3 regions of the Lentzea sp. NPDC004789 genome follow, and region 1 is predicted to be linked to each of the others. Evidence: riboswitches for the same ligand, from Rfam matches in the RefSeq annotation. Region 1 holds a riboswitch; each other region holds the start of a gene.
The links. A riboswitch is a leader RNA that binds a small molecule or an ion and turns the genes downstream of it on or off. The one in region 1 is predicted to bind cobalamin.
Positions count from the first base shown of each region.

Region 1 (5,117 bases):
CCAGGACGGCGTGTTCCAGGATCACAGGCGGCAGAACCTGATGTCCGAGGCCAGCACGGCCTTGGCACCGATCGCGGCCAGCTCGTCCATGACCTGGTTGGCCTCCTTGCGCGACACCATCGCGCGCACGGCCACCCAGTTCTCGTCGGCGAGCGGGGCGACGGTCGGCGACTCGAGGCCCGGCGTCAGGCCGACGGCCTTGTCCAGGATCGAGCGCGGGCAGTCGTAGTCGAGCATCAGGTACTGCTGCGCGAACACGACGCCCTGCAGGCGGGCCGTCAGCTGCTTCTTGGCAGGCGTCACCTCGGTGCCGGCGCGGTGCACCAGCACCGCCTCGGACTCGCAGATCGGCTCGCCGAACGGCACCAGGTCGTGCTGGCGCAGCGTGCGGCCGGAGCCCACGACGTCGGCGATCAGGTCGGCCACGCCCAGCTGGATCGAGATCTCCACCGCGCCGTCGAGGCGGATCACCTGGGCGCTGATGCCGCGAGCCTTGAGGTCCCGGCCGACCAGCCGCGGGTACGCGGTGGCGAGGCGCTTGCCCTCCAGGTCGGAGATCTGCCAGGCGGTGCCCTTGGGACCGGCGTAGCGGAAGGTCGACGACCCGAAGCCGAGCGCCAGGAGCTCCTCGACCGAGGAGCCGTTGTCGTCGGCGCCGGAGTCGGCGGCGAGGTCGCGGCCGGTGATGCCGAGGTCGAGGTCGCCGGACGCCACGTAGATCGCGATGTCCTTGGGGCGCAGGAAGAAGAACTCGACGTCGTTGTTCGGGTCGAGCACGGTGAGGTCGCGCGGCTCGTGCCGCTGCCGGTAGCCGGCCTCGGTCAGCATGGCGGAGGCGCGTTCGGCGAGCGCGCCCTTGTTCGGGACTGCTACGCGCAGCATGTGGAAGTCTCCGTCAGAGGTACTTGTAAACGTCTTCGAGGGTGAGGCCGCGGCCCAGCATGATCACCTGGAGGCGGTACAGCAGCTGCGAGATCTCTTCGGCGAGCTTCTCGTCGGACTCGTACTCGGCGGCGATCCAGACCTCGCCCGCCTCCTCCAGGACCTTCTTGCCCTGCGCATGGACGCCGGCCTCGAGCGCTGCGACGGTGCCGGAACCCTCCGGCTTGGTGGCGGCTCGTTCGGTCAGTTCGGCGAACAGGGAGTCGAAGGTCTTCACGACTCGACATCCTCCCACCTCGCGAACCCGCGTCCACACCGCGGTCAGTTCTGTCCCAGGCCGTGGACGTGATCTGTCCTGCATGGACACCCGGTAGCGTGAATTCCCGTGCCACAGGATTCGACCGGGTTCGCGGAGATTCTCGAAGCGCTGCGCCGGGTGCGCGGCATCAACCCGTTCTTCGCGCTCGACGTCGGCCGCCCGGACGAAACGTGGCTGCCGGGGACCGCGCTTCTGGAAGGCCCCGCGCTCAAGAACACCATCGACGCCATCGCGGCCCGGTACAACGCGACCGAACCGCGCGTCGCGGCGAGCCTGTTCTTCCTCAGCTACACCGCCCGGTTGCTGAGCCCGCTCACCGCCGCGAACCTCCCGATCGACATCCGGCCGGAGAACCTGTGGTGGCAGCACCACCCGGCGAACGGCCTGAGCGTGCGCATCGACCTTCCGCAGCTCGGCCCCGCACCCGCCGAGGCCCTCGAACCCGTGGTGGAGGCGATCCAACGCGTCGCTCCGGTGGCGCGCGGATTGTTGTGGGGCAACGCGATGTCGAACATCGCGGGCGCGCTCAAAATGGTCGTCCGCGCACGCATGCTCACAGCCGAGGAAGCGGAACTCCGCGGCAACGAGCTGATGAGCGCGCCACCGTTCGAACAGGCGGGAGAATTCCTGAGCATCCCCGGCGAGCTCGGGTTCGTGCGCAGGAGCTGCTGCCTTTACTACCGCGTCGCCGCTGGTGGGAAGTGCGGCGACTGTCCACTCGTGAAGTGAGGAACGCAACAACTCTTATGGCCGGTTGTGCTTGAGCGCCCGATCAAATTACGGTGCACGCGCCGCAGTGACGGGAAGCCGGTGAGAATCCGGCGCGGTCCTCGCCACTGTGACCGGGAAGCGATCCCCGCCGGGAACGTCACTGGCACCCGCGAGGGAGCTGGGAAGACGCGGGGGCAGCGTTGATCCGGGAGTCAGGAGACCGGCTGCGGCGCCGCAAGGAGAGTTGACCTTCCACGAGGTATGGAGGAGCCCGTCATGACGAGCCCCGCAGCACATCTGTCCGCCGTCCGCGTGCCCAAGTGGGCCTTCGCCGTTGCTTTGCTCGGCCTGATCGTGACCTACCTGGTCCTGCAGGAGAACGGCCTCGCGCTCGGTGCGAGCTCGCAGCTGCTGCACGAGTTCTTCCACGACGGCCGGCACGCGCTCGGCGTCCCGTGCCACTGAGCCGACCTCCAGCCCAAGCACATGACGACCACGTACAAGTCGCTGGCGCTGCGCGGAGTCGGAGCGGGCCTCGTCGCCGGCGTCGCCTCCGCGCTGGTGCAGCTGCTGGTGACCGAGATCCCCATCCGCGCCGCGCTCGCGGTCGAGGAGGCCAGGGAGCCCGCCGCCGGTGAGGGCCACTCGCACGGTGGCGAGGAAGAGCTGGTCAGCCGCGGCGCCCAGGTCGTGGGTGGCATGCTCGGCGTGATCATCGTCGGCATCGCGGTCGGGCTCGTGTTCGCCACGGCCTACGCGCTGTCGAAGCGGTGGTTCGTCGACCGCACGCCGTTCAGCCGCAGCTTCGCGCTCGGTGCCGCGGTGTTCGGTGCCGTCGCACTCCTGCCGTGGCTCAAGTACCCGGCCAACCCGCCCGCCGTGGGCGACCCGGAGACGGTGAACTACCGGACCGCGCTCTACCTCGGCGTCGTCGCCGCCGGACTGGTGATCGTGTGGGGAGCCGGCTGGCTCGCCGAACGGCTCCGGAACCGGACGCAGCCCGTCCGCGTCACGGCGGTGCTGCTCGCGGTGGTCGCGGCCGTCGCGGTGGTGCTGCTGGCGTTCCCCGCGCCGCCGGACACCGTCCCCGCGGACATGCCGGTGAACGTGCTGTGGCAGTTCCGCCTCAGCTCGCTCGCCCAGCTGGCGGTGCTCTACGTCGGCATCGGCGTGATGTTCGGCCTGCTGATCGACCCGGCCGCGCGCCGGGCGAAGGCCTCCGACCGGGCCGCTGTCGCCTGATGGAGTGGGGTGGTCGCACACTCGGCCACCCCGCCCAGCCGGCGTTGGTACGTTCGGTGCATGCCTGACAGCGCTGAGTTGCTGGAACAGATGCGTCAGAAGCTCGAGTTCTTCGAGCAGGCCAACCGCGCGGCCGACGCCCGTGCCGCCGGTTACGACGCGATGGGCGGCGAGCTGAGAGGCGTTGAGGCCAGCGTCCAGTCCCCCGACCGCGCCGTCACGGTCATCGCGGGTTTGTCCGGTTCCATCAAGGACATCCGGTTCAGCGAGGACGCGCGGAAGCTCTCCCCGGCCCAGCTCTCCCAGTCCGTGATGTCGGCGCTGCAGCAGGCCGTCGCGGCCGCCGCGCGTCAGCAGGCGGAGATCGTGCAGAGCCACACCGACCTCCCGATCGCCGAACGCGTGCAGCAGACCCAGCAGGAGATCTTCGGCCGCCCCGCCGATGCGCCCCCTCGCCCGCCGGTGGACGACGACGAGGACACCGGCAGCATCTACCGCAGGGATGATCGCTGGTGACCGGCTTCGTGGTGCACCCGGACGAACTGGCCCGGTGCGCCAAGACGGTCGGCGCCCTCTCCACCACGTCGACGAAGCTCAACGACACGGCCACGTCGGCGTCCGTCCCAGCGATCAGCTGGGGCGCGCTCGGCCACCTGCTCGGCCTGTACGAGCAGTACGACGGCCTCCTCGGCGACCTGCACGGCCACTTCGGCAAGATGACCGAGGGCTTCGGCAAGATCGACGCCGCCCTCACCGCCACCGCGCAGACCTACGCGGGCCACGAGCAGACGACCACCGACGCGTTCGGCAAGACCCTCCAGTCCGACCTGGACAGCGCGACCGCGCCCCCGATGGTGTCGGGAGGGAAGGCCACGTCGAACGCCGGTGCTGTCCTCGGCGGCTACACCGACCAGTACTCCGGCGACAACGTGGGCAAGTCGTCGGCGAAGCTGGTTCCCTTCGGCGGCAGCAGCTACTCGCTCATGAAGGACAGCGCGAAGCTCGGCGACGACCTCAAGAAGGGCGATGGCGAGGCCATCGCGAAGGACGTCGTCAGCGTCATCTCCGACATGAACGGCTTCATGCAGGAAGGCATGAAGTTCGCCGGTGCCATCACCGATCCCCTGAACTGGCTGATCTCCAAGGGGCTCGGCTGGTTGCTGGACGTGGTCGCGCCGCTGAAGCAGGCCGTCGACCTGGTCACCGGCGACCCGGCGGCCACGAGCAAGGCCGCGGGCGCGTTCAACGACATCGCGAAGCAGACCGAGGACCTGGCCCGCACGTTCGACGAGAAGCTGCACGAGGGCCTGCAGAGCTGGAAGTCCGAGGCCGGGGACAAGGCCGCGCAGAAGCTCGGCGGGTTCCACCACGGCATCGAGGGCACGGCCGGCACCGCCGGGCACATCGCCTCGCTGCTGCAGGGCAGCAGCATGTTCATGCAGGTCGCCGAGGACATCCTGAAGGGCATTCTGAGCGACCTGATCGAGTGGCTGGTCGTCACGTGGGTCGCCGCCCAGCTCGCGGCCATCCCGACGTGCGGGGCGTCCGAGGCCGCCGCGGCCGCCGCCACCCCGGTCGAGGCCGGGATCTCCACCGCGAAGGCGGGCAACGAGGTCAACAAGGTCCGCTCGCTGATCCAGAAGATCATGAACGTGCTGAAGCGGATCCGCGAGGTGCTGCGCGAGTCGAAGATCGGCAAGGCGTTCGTCGAGGGTGTCGCCAAGGACAAGCCCGCCACGTTCGGCAAAGCGCTCGACAAGGCCGTGCGGGATCAGGCGAAGAAGGCGATCGGCCTGGACAAGAGCAAGGTCGGGGACGACAAGTACACCGACCCGATCAAGATCGCGAACAAGGTCGCCGGGTATGCCGACGGCATCTACAAGACCGTCGCGTACGGCACCAAGGGCGACGAGTCCGCGAAGACCGACGAGGAGCTCGACATCTGATGTTCGGGTCGCGCAAG
Region 1 covers NZ_JBSGBE010000002.1:246,743-251,859, forward strand. The annotation lists gene ACWEIJ_RS05270 (antibiotic biosynthesis monooxygenase family protein) at 1-25, opposite strand, end outside; gene hisG (ATP phosphoribosyltransferase) at 22-882, opposite strand; gene ACWEIJ_RS05280 (phosphoribosyl-ATP diphosphatase) at 896-1,159, opposite strand; gene ACWEIJ_RS05285 ((2Fe-2S)-binding protein) at 1,268-1,930, shown strand; cobalamin riboswitch at 1,979-2,155, shown strand; gene ACWEIJ_RS05290 (CbtB domain-containing protein) at 2,189-2,377, shown strand; gene ACWEIJ_RS05295 (CbtA family protein) at 2,399-3,154, shown strand; gene ACWEIJ_RS05300 (YbaB/EbfC family nucleoid-associated protein) at 3,215-3,670, shown strand; gene ACWEIJ_RS05305 (hypothetical protein) at 3,667-5,100, shown strand; gene ACWEIJ_RS05310 (hypothetical protein) at 5,100-5,117, shown strand, end outside.

Region 2 (5,117 bases), on a different contig from region 1:
GGACCCGTTCGCCGCGCTCGGCCAGCTGACCGGTGACGTCGCCATCGCCGTCGCGACCGACGGCACGGGCCTCGCCGGCACGGCGGAGAAGGCGCTCGCCCGCGAGGCGGTGGAAACGTCGGCCCGCGAGGTCACCGAGCAGGCCGCGACCCAGCTCGGCAAGCACGTCGACGACAGCCTGCCGCCGTGGGTCAGGGGAGAGCACTACGAGCCGCCGTCGCACCCGACGGACTACGGCAACCCGCACCCCGACGAGCCGTTCGGTCCGCAGAAGACGGACGACCTCCCGCCGCACGACCGGGAACCGGAGCACCACCACGAGCCCGACCCTCCTGCCGAGGAACCGAAGCACGAGCCGGACGAGCGGCCGAAGATCACCGACCCGGAACACCTGCCGCAGCCTGACAAGAGCCACTACTTCCGGCTCCAGGACCTGGTGGGCGAGATCCAGGAGATGCTGCCCAACCTGTCGCCTTCCGAACGACAGGCGCAGCAGCAGTTGATGAACGAGTATCGGCAGCAGATGAACGGCATCTTGGCCAAGCACAGCTGACGTGACGGCGAACCTCAGGAGCCTTGGAATGCACCCACAACAACCGCCGATGCGTCCCCAACAGCCGATGCGTCCGCCACAAAGCCCCATGCCACCACAACAGCCTTCCCCGCCACCGGTGGAGGAGTTTCCGGAGTGGACGAAGGACGGTGAGTTCCCTCCGGTCTCCCGGCAGGTCCCGCTCCACGGCAAGGATCCCGCGTCCGGCAAGGAACAGGTCTGGGTCGGCCGCGTCGTGTGGCAGGCGCGGACCATGAAAGAGATCACGATGGCGGTCTACGGTCCGTTCGGCCGCAAGATGTCCACCGGTGAGTCCGTGTTCGACGCCCTGCTCAAGATCCGCGGTGAGCTGGAGAACCCCGAGCAGCACAGCCCGCCGTGGAAGGTCCTGGTCAAGGGTTCCCGGCGGGACGTGTGGCACGTCGGGTACAAGGTGTCGAGGTTTCCCGGCGACCGGGCCGAGGTCCTCGTGCCCGGCGAGAAGGCGACCGAGTCCGTCGACGTGCTCGCGATGCTCGAACCGCACGACATCCCGAAGTTCGGCCTGGTCGAGCACCAGATGGCCAACTGCATGGAGTACTTCCGCCGTCTCGAACCCGGCTTCGGCGGGGGAGGCTCCTCGTAGCCGGAGGTCAGGCCAGCCAGAGGACGAGGCCGGCCAGCAGCAACCAGTGCTGGCCGGCCACCGCCACGGCACGCCAGCCGGGCTTGGCCAGGCGGGAGAGTCCAAGGCTGATCGGCATGAACACCAGCCCCACCCCGAAGAACGCTTGGGGCACCACCCAGTTGCCGTCGGACGCGATGAGCAGCATGCCCATCAGACCGGCCAGGAACGCGCCGAGGTAGATCGCCACGTCGCGGCGCCAGAGCAGCACCAGCAGCGGTGCCACCGCGACCGCCCAGCCGATCAGCGCCTGCGGCAGCGTCAGGCAGAACTCCGGCGTGCAGTAGAGCCGGTCCAGCGCTGCCGGGATCTCCTCGGCCCAGATGGCACCGGTCTGGAATCCGGTGACGAGCAGGGCGAACGCGATGAAGGCGGGGCTGTTCTTCTGCTCCGTGTCCCGGCCGCCCCGTTGCCGCTGGCGCCGCAGCCGTCTCTTGTCCCCGCTCCCCATGCCTGTTAGACGCATCTCGCGGTGCATTTGTGCAGTGATGTGTGGGTTAGGGTGAGCGGGTCGTGCACGGGGGAAGACCGGTCGAAGTCCGGCGCTGACCCGCAACGGTAGGTCCCACCTCTGCAGGGACGAGCCCGAACACCCGCACACGGCTTTCCATCCGGGAACTCCTGCCGTGGACTGCGGGAAGGGCTGTCAGTGATCGCGAAGATCAGCGCGCTCGTCGGCGTGCTCGCCGTCAGCATCGTGGCGGGCGTTGCGCTCGGCCCCGTCTCCATCCCGTTCGGCGTCACGGTCGACCTGCTGCAGGCGGCCGTCACCGGCGGCACGATCCCCGCGGACCTCGCCGGGCAGTACCACATCGTGTGGGACATCCGGTTGCCGCGCGTCCTGCTGGCAGCGGTCGTCGGAGCCGGGCTGAGCACGGTCGGCGTCGCGATCCAGGCGATGGTCCGCAACGCGCTCGCAGACCCTTACGTGCTCGGGATCTCGTCGGGCGCGAGCGTCGGCGCGACGGCGGTGGCGACGCTCGGCGTGTTGTCCGGGTTCGGCGTCTACGCGCTGTCGACCGGGGCGTTCCTGACCGGACTCGGTGCCACCGCGCTGGTCTACCTCACCGCGCGCACGAGTCGAGGGCTCACACCGTTGCGGCTGGTGCTGACCGGAACCGCGCTGGCGTACGGGTTCTCGGCCGTGGCGATGCTGCTGGTGTTCCAGGCGCCACGCGGGGAAGCGGCACGGGCGGCGATGTTCTGGTTGCTCGGCAGCCTGGGCGGAGCGGACTGGAAGTCGTTGCCCGTGGCCACCTCGGTGACGGTGCTGGGGATCGTCCACCTGCTCACCAAGGCGCGGCCGTTGAACGCGCTGGCGATGGGCGACGAGACGGCGACCACGCTGGGTGTCGAGGTCGACCGGTTCCGCACACAGCTGTTCGTGGTCACCGCGGCGATCACCGGTGTGCTGGTGGCGGTCAGCGGCGCGGTGGGCTTCGTCGGGCTCATGCTGCCGCACCTCACGCGCATGGTCGTGGGCGCGGACCACCGCAGGGTGCTGCCGCTCGCACCCCTGGCCGGGGCGTCGTTCCTCGTCTGGGTCGACGTGGCCGCCCGCCTGCTCGCGGCACCGGAAGAGCTGCCGCTGGGCGTCATCACGGCCGCGATCGGCGTGCCGTGCTTCATCTTCCTCATGCGCCGCAAGAGCTACGTGTTCGGGGGACGTTGATGCGCGTCGAGCTCACCGGCGTCACGGTCCGCGGGATCGTCGCGGACATCACGCTCAACGCCTCGGCCGAGGTCGTCGGCATCGTCGGCCCGAACGGCAGCGGCAAGTCGACCACGCTGCGGTGCGTCTACCGCGCCCTGAAGCCCGACGCCGGCGCCGTGCTGATCGACGGTGAGAACGTCCACAAGCGACACGGGCTCGCCCGCGAGCTCGCGGCGCTCACCCAGGAGTCGCAGGTCGAGTTCGACTTCACGGTCGCCGAGGTCGTGGAGATGGGTCGCCTGCCGCACGACCGCGATCCCGCCCGGGACCGCCGCGTGGTCGCGGCCGCACTGGCCACAGTGGACGTCGCGCACCTCGCCGATCGCAGCTTCCTCAGCCTTTCCGGCGGCGAACGCCAGCGCGTGCTCATCGCCCGCGCCATCGCGCAGGAACCTCGGGTGCTCGTGCTGGACGAGCCGACGAACCACCTCGACATCCGGCACCAGCTGGACGTGCTCGCGCTCGCCCGCGGCCTGGGCGTCACGGTGCTGACCGTGCTGCACGACCTCAACCTCGCCGCGTCCTACTGCGACCGCCTGCACGTGCTCGACGAAGGCCGCCTGGTCGCGTCCGGCACGCCGGAGGAGGTGCTCGTGCCCGAGCTGATCGCCAAGGTCTTCCACGTCACCGCGCACGTGGTCCGACACCCCACCACGGGAGTTCCGCAGCTCCTGTTCGACCAGGAGGTCACCCCTTGAGAACCGCTTTCGCCGCAGCCGCTCTGCTGCTCGTCTCCGGCTGCGGCGCGACGGTCGCGCAGGACACCTCGAAGTCCGACCCGGTGACCATCACCAACTGCGGTCAGCAGGTCACGTTCGACAAGGTGCCGTCCAAAGTGGTCACCAACGACACCGGCATCACCGAGCTGATGTTCGCGCTGGGCCTCAAGGACCGCATGGCCGGCTACGTGGTGGACGGCGACAACACCGTCGACCTGCGGACCTCGCCGTGGAAGGCCGACTTCGACAGCACCCGCAAGCTCGCGGACAAGATCTCCAAGGAGGTCGTGCAGGGGGCCAACGCGGACCTGGTGTTCGCGGGCTGGAACTACGGCTTCACCGAGAGCACCGGCTTCACCCCGGACGCGCTGAAGCAGCTCGGGATCGGCACCTACCAGCTCACCGAGGCGTGCCGCAACGGCATCGGCAAGCAGCGCGGCATCATGCCGGCCCTCGACGCGCTCTACACGGACCTCCGCAATCTCGGGAAGATCTTCCGCGTCGAGCGGAAGGCCGAGGAGCTCATCGAGGGCTACCGGCGGCGGATCGACGACGCCGGGCGGCTGATGGCGGGCAGGCCGCGGCCGAAGGTGTTCCTCTACGACAGCGGGCAGGACCAGCCGTTCACGTCCGGCCGGAACGCGGCCCCGCAGGACGTCATCGGCAAGGCCGGCGGGGACAACGTCTTCGGCGACCTCGACGACAGCTGGACCACGGTCAACTGGGAGACCGTCGTGCAGCGCGACCCCGACGTCGTGCTCATCGTGGACTACGCGTCCGGCGAGGCGAACACGCCTGAGCAGAAGCAGGCGTTCCTGGAGGGCTTCGCGCCGCTGCGCAACTCCCCGGCGGTCAGGAACAAGCGCTTCTTCGCACTTCCGTACGCCGCGCTGGTCGAGTCGCCGCGCAACCCGGCCTCGATCGAGGCCTTCGCGAAGTACCTGTCACAGGGGTGAACGCGTGACCAGATAGTGGGAGATTTCCTCCCGGCGCTTGGTACGTAGTGCTGGGCTGTGGCAGCATCCGCTGCATGGCTCAGCACCTCGCCATCATTATCGACGAGCGCGTCGGGTAGTGCCGCCCCTGGCACCCGACGCGCAGACCTCTCGCATCCGCGGGGGGTCTTTTTGTTTGTCCGGATGAGGAGATGACCCCGATGGCCGGCCCTACCGACGAGTTCCACGTCTACGACACGACGTTGCGCGACGGCGCACAACGTGAGGGCATTTCGTACTCCGTCACGGACAAGCTCGCGGTCGCGCGGCTGCTGGACGGCCTCGGCGTCGGGTTCATCGAGGGCGGCTGGCCCGGCGCGCTGCCCAAGGACACCGAGTTCTTCGCCCGTGCCGCGGCCGGTGACCTGGAGCTCAAGCACGCCAAGCTGGTCGCGTTCGGCGCGACCCGCAAGGCGGGCGTGAAGGTCGAGGAAGACCCGCAGGTCAAGGCTTTGCTCGACTCCCAGGCGCC
Region 2 covers NZ_JBSGBE010000004.1:270,230-275,346, forward strand. The annotation lists gene ACWEIJ_RS11715 (putative T7SS-secreted protein) at 1-553, shown strand, start outside; gene ACWEIJ_RS11720 (hypothetical protein) at 672-1,178, shown strand; gene ACWEIJ_RS11725 (hypothetical protein) at 1,186-1,668, opposite strand; cobalamin riboswitch at 1,695-1,832, shown strand; gene ACWEIJ_RS11730 (FecCD family ABC transporter permease) at 1,867-2,889, shown strand; gene ACWEIJ_RS11735 (ABC transporter ATP-binding protein) at 2,889-3,629, shown strand; gene ACWEIJ_RS11740 (ABC transporter substrate-binding protein) at 3,626-4,606, shown strand; gene cimA (citramalate synthase) at 4,807-5,117, shown strand, end outside.
Region 2: linked by a shared signal. The riboswitch ahead of ACWEIJ_RS11730 (FecCD family ABC transporter permease) and the one ahead of ACWEIJ_RS05290 (CbtB domain-containing protein) in region 1 are both predicted to bind cobalamin.

Region 3 (5,117 bases), on a different contig from region 1:
TCGTTCCGCGCGCCCAAGTCGGTCACGGTCGCGCGATGAGCTTGCCGGTCGTCGTGCGGGCCTCCAGTGCCCGATGTGCCTCGGCGATCTCGTCGAGCTCGTAGACGTCGCCGAGCACCGGCTTGAGCTTGTGCGCGAAGACGTCGTCGAGCGTGACGTCGCGCGGCAGGCCCATCACCGCGACGCCCTTGCGGAAGATGTCGCTCGCCGTGACGTCCAGCGGCTCACCGCTCGCGTACCCGAAGACGACCATCCGTCCGCTGCCGTCCTTGAGCAGCTCGAACGCGTTGCGGCCGATCCGGCCGCCGATCGACTCGAACACGACGTCCACGGGCTCCAGACCGTCCCAGTCGTAGCCGATGCCGCCCCTGCTGGACGCCTTGAGCACGGTCGCGCCCGCCCGTTCCGCGAGCTGCACGAGCAGGGTGCCGACGCCGCCGTTCGCCGCTTCGACCAGCACTCGGTCGCCCGGCCGGATGCGCGCCGCGTTCGTCGCGGCGACCGCGGTGGTGCCCTGCAGGAACAGGGCGAGTGCCTCGTGGTCGCTCACGTCGTCGGGCAGCTCGACCGGGTCTTCGACGACGGCCTTCGTGGCGTACGCGCCGTCTCGCGGTACGCCGATGACGCGGCGTCCGTCCTCGGTGATGCCGACGACCTCTGAGCCGAGGACCGCGGGCAGCGCCGGACCCGGATACCACGGGAACAGCTCGCGACCCTTGCCGCGGCGGATGACCGTCTCGCCGTAGTTGAGGCCGATCGCGGTGACGTCGACCAGGGTCTCGCCGACCGGGTCCGCGACCTCCTCGGTGACCAGGACCTCGGGCCCGCCGAACTCGTGGAACCGCACTGCCTTCATCTTCAGCCTCCCAGTAAGCGGACCGCCGGTCCGGTTGCTACTATACGGACCGTCAGTCCGCTTATGTCAAGGAGTGCCGATGCGAGCCGATGCCGCGCGCAACCGGACCGCGTTGCTCGCGGCCGCCACCGACCTGATCTGCGAACGCGGCGTCGAGGCCGTGTCGATGGAGGACGTGGCCGCGGCGGCGGGCGTCGGCAAGGGAACGGTGTTCCGCAGGTTCGGTGACAAGGCGGGCCTCGTCCAGGCCGTGGTCGACGAGACGGCCGCGTCGTGGATCAAGGTCGCCTCGCTGGAGTGCCGCACCGCCGCCGAGTTCGCCGGGACGTTGTTCGACCACGTGCTGGCGTCGCTGCCGCTCGTGATCGCGGTCGAGCGGACCACGACCCGCTCGTGCGAGGGCAACTTCCAGCTCACCGTCGACCGCCTGACCAGGCTCGTCGGCTCGACCTTCAAAGCCCACACGCTGCTGGCCGTGCTGCGCGGCGAGCACATCGCGTTCCTGCTCGACCAGGGCATGACCGCCTACGACATCCGTGCGGGCGTGATCTCGCTCGCGAACACGCTGGCCGCTGAGGTTTGATGCCGGGGTGATGAACCGCCAGCTCTCGGGAGTTCGCAAGAAGTCGCTGCTGGAGATGCTCGGCCCGGTGCCGGACGTCGACCCGGACCGCTACGGCGAAGGTGGCCCGGTGGGCGCCCTGGAAACGCGGGTCGCGCAACTGCTCGGCACCGAGGCGGCGCTGTTCGTGCCGACCGGCACCATGGCGCAGCAGATCGCCCTGCGCTGCTGGGCCGACCGCACCCACAACCCGATCGTGGCGATGCACCCGCTGGCCCACCCCCTGCACCACGAGGACGACGCGCTGACCGTCCTGTCCGGCCTCCGCCCGATCAGGGTCGCCAACGCCGACGTCGCCGCCTGCCCGGAACCGTTCGGCACGCTGCTGGTGGAGGTGCCCGACCGCGAGGCCGGCTTCGTCCTGCCCACCTGGGACGAGCTGGTGTCCGTGGTCGACGCCGCCCGCGACCGCGACGCCGTGGTGCACCTCGACGGAGCGCGGTTGTGGGAGAGCACGCACGGCCTCGGCAAGCCGCTGGAGGAGATCGCGGGCCTCTTCGACTCGATCTACGTCTCGTTCTACAAGTCGCTGGAGGGCATCTCCGGCGCGGCCCTCGCCGGCACCCAGGACTTCGTCGACCAGGCGCGCGTCTGGCGGCACCGCTACGGCGGCATGCTGTTCCAGCAGTGGCCCGCGGCGCTGTCGGCCCTGCACGGCCTCGACACCGTGCTGCCCCGCCTGGGCACCTATGTAGCGCACGCCAAGGTGGTCGCCGAGGCGATGGGCCTGCCGGAACCGCACACCCACCAGTTCGCGCTGCACCTGCCCGGTGATCCGGCCCGGCTGACCGAGGCGAGCGGGAAGTTCCTCGGGCGGTTCTGGCGTGACGGGCGGATGGCCAAGACCGAGGTCACGGTGGCGGAGCCCGCGCTGGAGTGGACGGGCGACGAGGTGCGGGAGGCGTGGGCTGCGTTCCAGAGCCTGCTCTGAGGCGATGTCGCTCACCTGGCTGTTGGACCGGCAGGGCCGAAATGCGACGATGCCGGGGCTGTGAGGGGAGTGCGAGGAAGCCGGTGCGAATCCGGCGCCGTCCCGCGACTGTGACCGGTTCTCGAGGAGAAGACCGGGAGTCAGGAACTCGTCCCCCTCTTTCGACCACCGGCCACGGGCGTGGACACCCGAGGAAGGACTTCACCGAGCATGTTCCCGTTTTCGGCTGTCGTCGGACATGACGACCTCCGGCTGGCCCTGCTGCTCAACGCCGTGCACCCCGGCATCGGCGGTGTTCTCGTGCGCGGCGAGAAGGGGACCGCGAAGTCGACGATCGTGCGGGCCCTGGCCGCGCTGCTGCCCGAGCTGGACGTCTCCAGGAACTGCCGGTTCGGCTGCGTGCCGGGCACGGCGGACTGCCCGGACGCGCCGCACGACGGCAGCGAGCGCAGGCCGGCCAGGCTCGTCGAGCTGCCGGTCGGCGCGACCGAGGACCGGCTGGTCGGGTCGCTCGACCTGGAGAAGGCGCTGACCGAGGGCGTGCGGGCGTTCCAGCCCGGGTTGCTGGCCGCGGCGCACCGGGGCGTGCTCTACGTCGACGAGGTCAACCTGCTGCACGACCACCTGGTCGACCTGCTGCTCGACGCCGCGGCGATGGGGCGGGCCCACGTGGAACGCGAAGGCGTCTCGGTGTCGCACCCGTCGCAGTTCCTGCTGGTCGGCACGATGAACCCGGAGGAGGGGGAGCTGCGGCCGCAGCTGCTCGACCGGTTCGGGCTGACCGTGGCGGTGAAGGCGGCGCGGGACGTCGGTGTGCGCACCGAGGTGATCCGGCGCCGGCTCGCCTACGAGGCCGACCCGGTGACGTTCGCCGCGAAGTGGGCGGACGAGGACGCCGGGCTCAAGCAGCGGATCACCGAAGCGCGCGCGAACCTCCCGCGAGTGTCCCTTCCGGACGGTGAGCTGCGCAGGATCGCGGCCGTGTGCGCGGCTTTCGAGGTCGACGGCATGCGCGCGGACCTCGTCGTCGCCCGTGCCGCCACCGCCCATGCGGCCTGGCGCGGTGCGAAGGAGGTCGAGGAGGCCGACATCGAGACCGCCGTCCGGCTCGCGCTGCCGCACCGGCGCCGCCGCGACCCGTTCGACGAGCCCGGCATCGAGGAGCAGCAGCTCGAAGACGCGATGCGTCAGGCGGCCGAGCACGCGGACGAGCCCGACGGCCCGGACGACGACGGTCCCGGTGGCGGCGAGCTGCCCGAACCGCAGGAAGGCCCGGCGGGCAACGGCAACGCGCCTCAAGATCGTCCGGCGCCGGAACCCGCGCCGGCGTTCAAGACTCGGCTGCTGGAGGTCCCCGGGGTCGGCGAGGGCGCGCCGGGCAAGCGTTCCAGGGCCCGCGCCCGCACCGGCCGGATCGTCCGTTCGTCCAAAGTGGACGGAAGTGGCCTGCACCTGGTCGACACCCTGGCGAACGCGGCACCGCACCAGCAGGCCCGCGGCCGCAGCGGACCCGGCCTGAAGCTCGAAGGGGCCGACCTCCGCAGGGCCGTGCGCGAGGGCAAGGAGTCCAACCTCATCCTGTTCGTCGTCGACGCGTCCGGCTCGATGGCCGCGCGCCAGCGGATGTCCGCCGTCAGCGGCGCGGTCGTCTCCCTGCTGCGCGACGCCTACCAGCGCCGGGACAAGGTCGGCGTGGTCACGTTCCGCGGCCGGACCGCCGAGGTGGCCCTGCCCCCGACCACCTCCGTCGACGCGGCCGCGACCAGGCTCAAGAAGATGCGCACCGGCGGCCGCACGCCCCTCGCGGACGGCATCCTCAAGGCCCACCGGATCCTGGAGATCGAACGGCTGCGGGACCCGCGCAAGCGCCCGCTGGTCGTCCTGCTCACCGACGGCCGCGCCACGTCGTCCGGACTCGGCGGCGACCCGACCAAGGACGCGCTGAAGGCCGCGGGCCTGCTCGAACAGACCGCCGTCGTGGTCGTCGACTGCGAACAGGGCCACATCCGGCTCGGCCTCGCCCAGAAGATCGCCGAGGCGTTGCACGGCACCTGCGTCCGTCTCGACCACCTCAGCGCCGACCACCTCGCCGGCGTCGTCCGCGCCGCATAAGGAGAAACCGCAGTGCCACAGGGACAGCCCACCGAGGTGCCGAAGGACGGCCTGACGACGCGCCAGCGCCGCAACCGGCCGTTGCTCATGCTGCACACCGGTGAGATGAAGGGGAAGTCGACGTCCGCGTTCGGCATGGCGTTGCGCGGCTGGAACCAGGGCTGGGACATCGGTGTGTTCCAGTTCGTGAAGTCCGCCAAGTGGAAGGTCGGCGAGGAGTCCGCGTTCAAGGCGCTCGGCCGGCTGCACGACGAGACCGGCGAGGGCGGCGCGGTCGAGTGGCACAAGATGGGCGAGGGCTGGTCGTGGTCCCGCAAGCAGGGCACCGAGGAAGACCACGCCGCCGCCGCGCTCGAAGGCTGGCAGGAGATCTCGCGCAGGCTGCAGGCCGAACGCCACGGCTTCTACGTGCTCGACGAGTTCACCTACCCGCTGCACTGGGGCTGGATCGACGTCGACGAGGTCGTCGAGGCGCTGGTCAACCGGCCTGGTCACCAGCACGTCGTGATCACCGGCCGGTACGCGCCCGAGAAGCTCGTCGAGGCCGCCGACCTCGTGGTGGAGATGACCAAGGTCAAGCACCCGATGGACGCCGG
Region 3 covers NZ_JBSGBE010000004.1:469,498-474,614, forward strand. The annotation lists gene ACWEIJ_RS12695 (cytochrome P450) at 1-39, shown strand, start outside; gene ACWEIJ_RS12700 (quinone oxidoreductase family protein) at 23-856, opposite strand; gene ACWEIJ_RS12705 (TetR/AcrR family transcriptional regulator) at 936-1,439, shown strand; gene ACWEIJ_RS12710 (threonine aldolase family protein) at 1,450-2,409, shown strand; cobalamin riboswitch at 2,440-2,579, shown strand; gene ACWEIJ_RS12715 (putative cobaltochelatase) at 2,620-4,521, shown strand; gene cobO (cob(I)yrinic acid a,c-diamide adenosyltransferase) at 4,534-5,117, shown strand, end outside.
Region 3: linked by a shared signal. The riboswitch ahead of ACWEIJ_RS12715 (putative cobaltochelatase) and the one ahead of ACWEIJ_RS05290 (CbtB domain-containing protein) in region 1 are both predicted to bind cobalamin.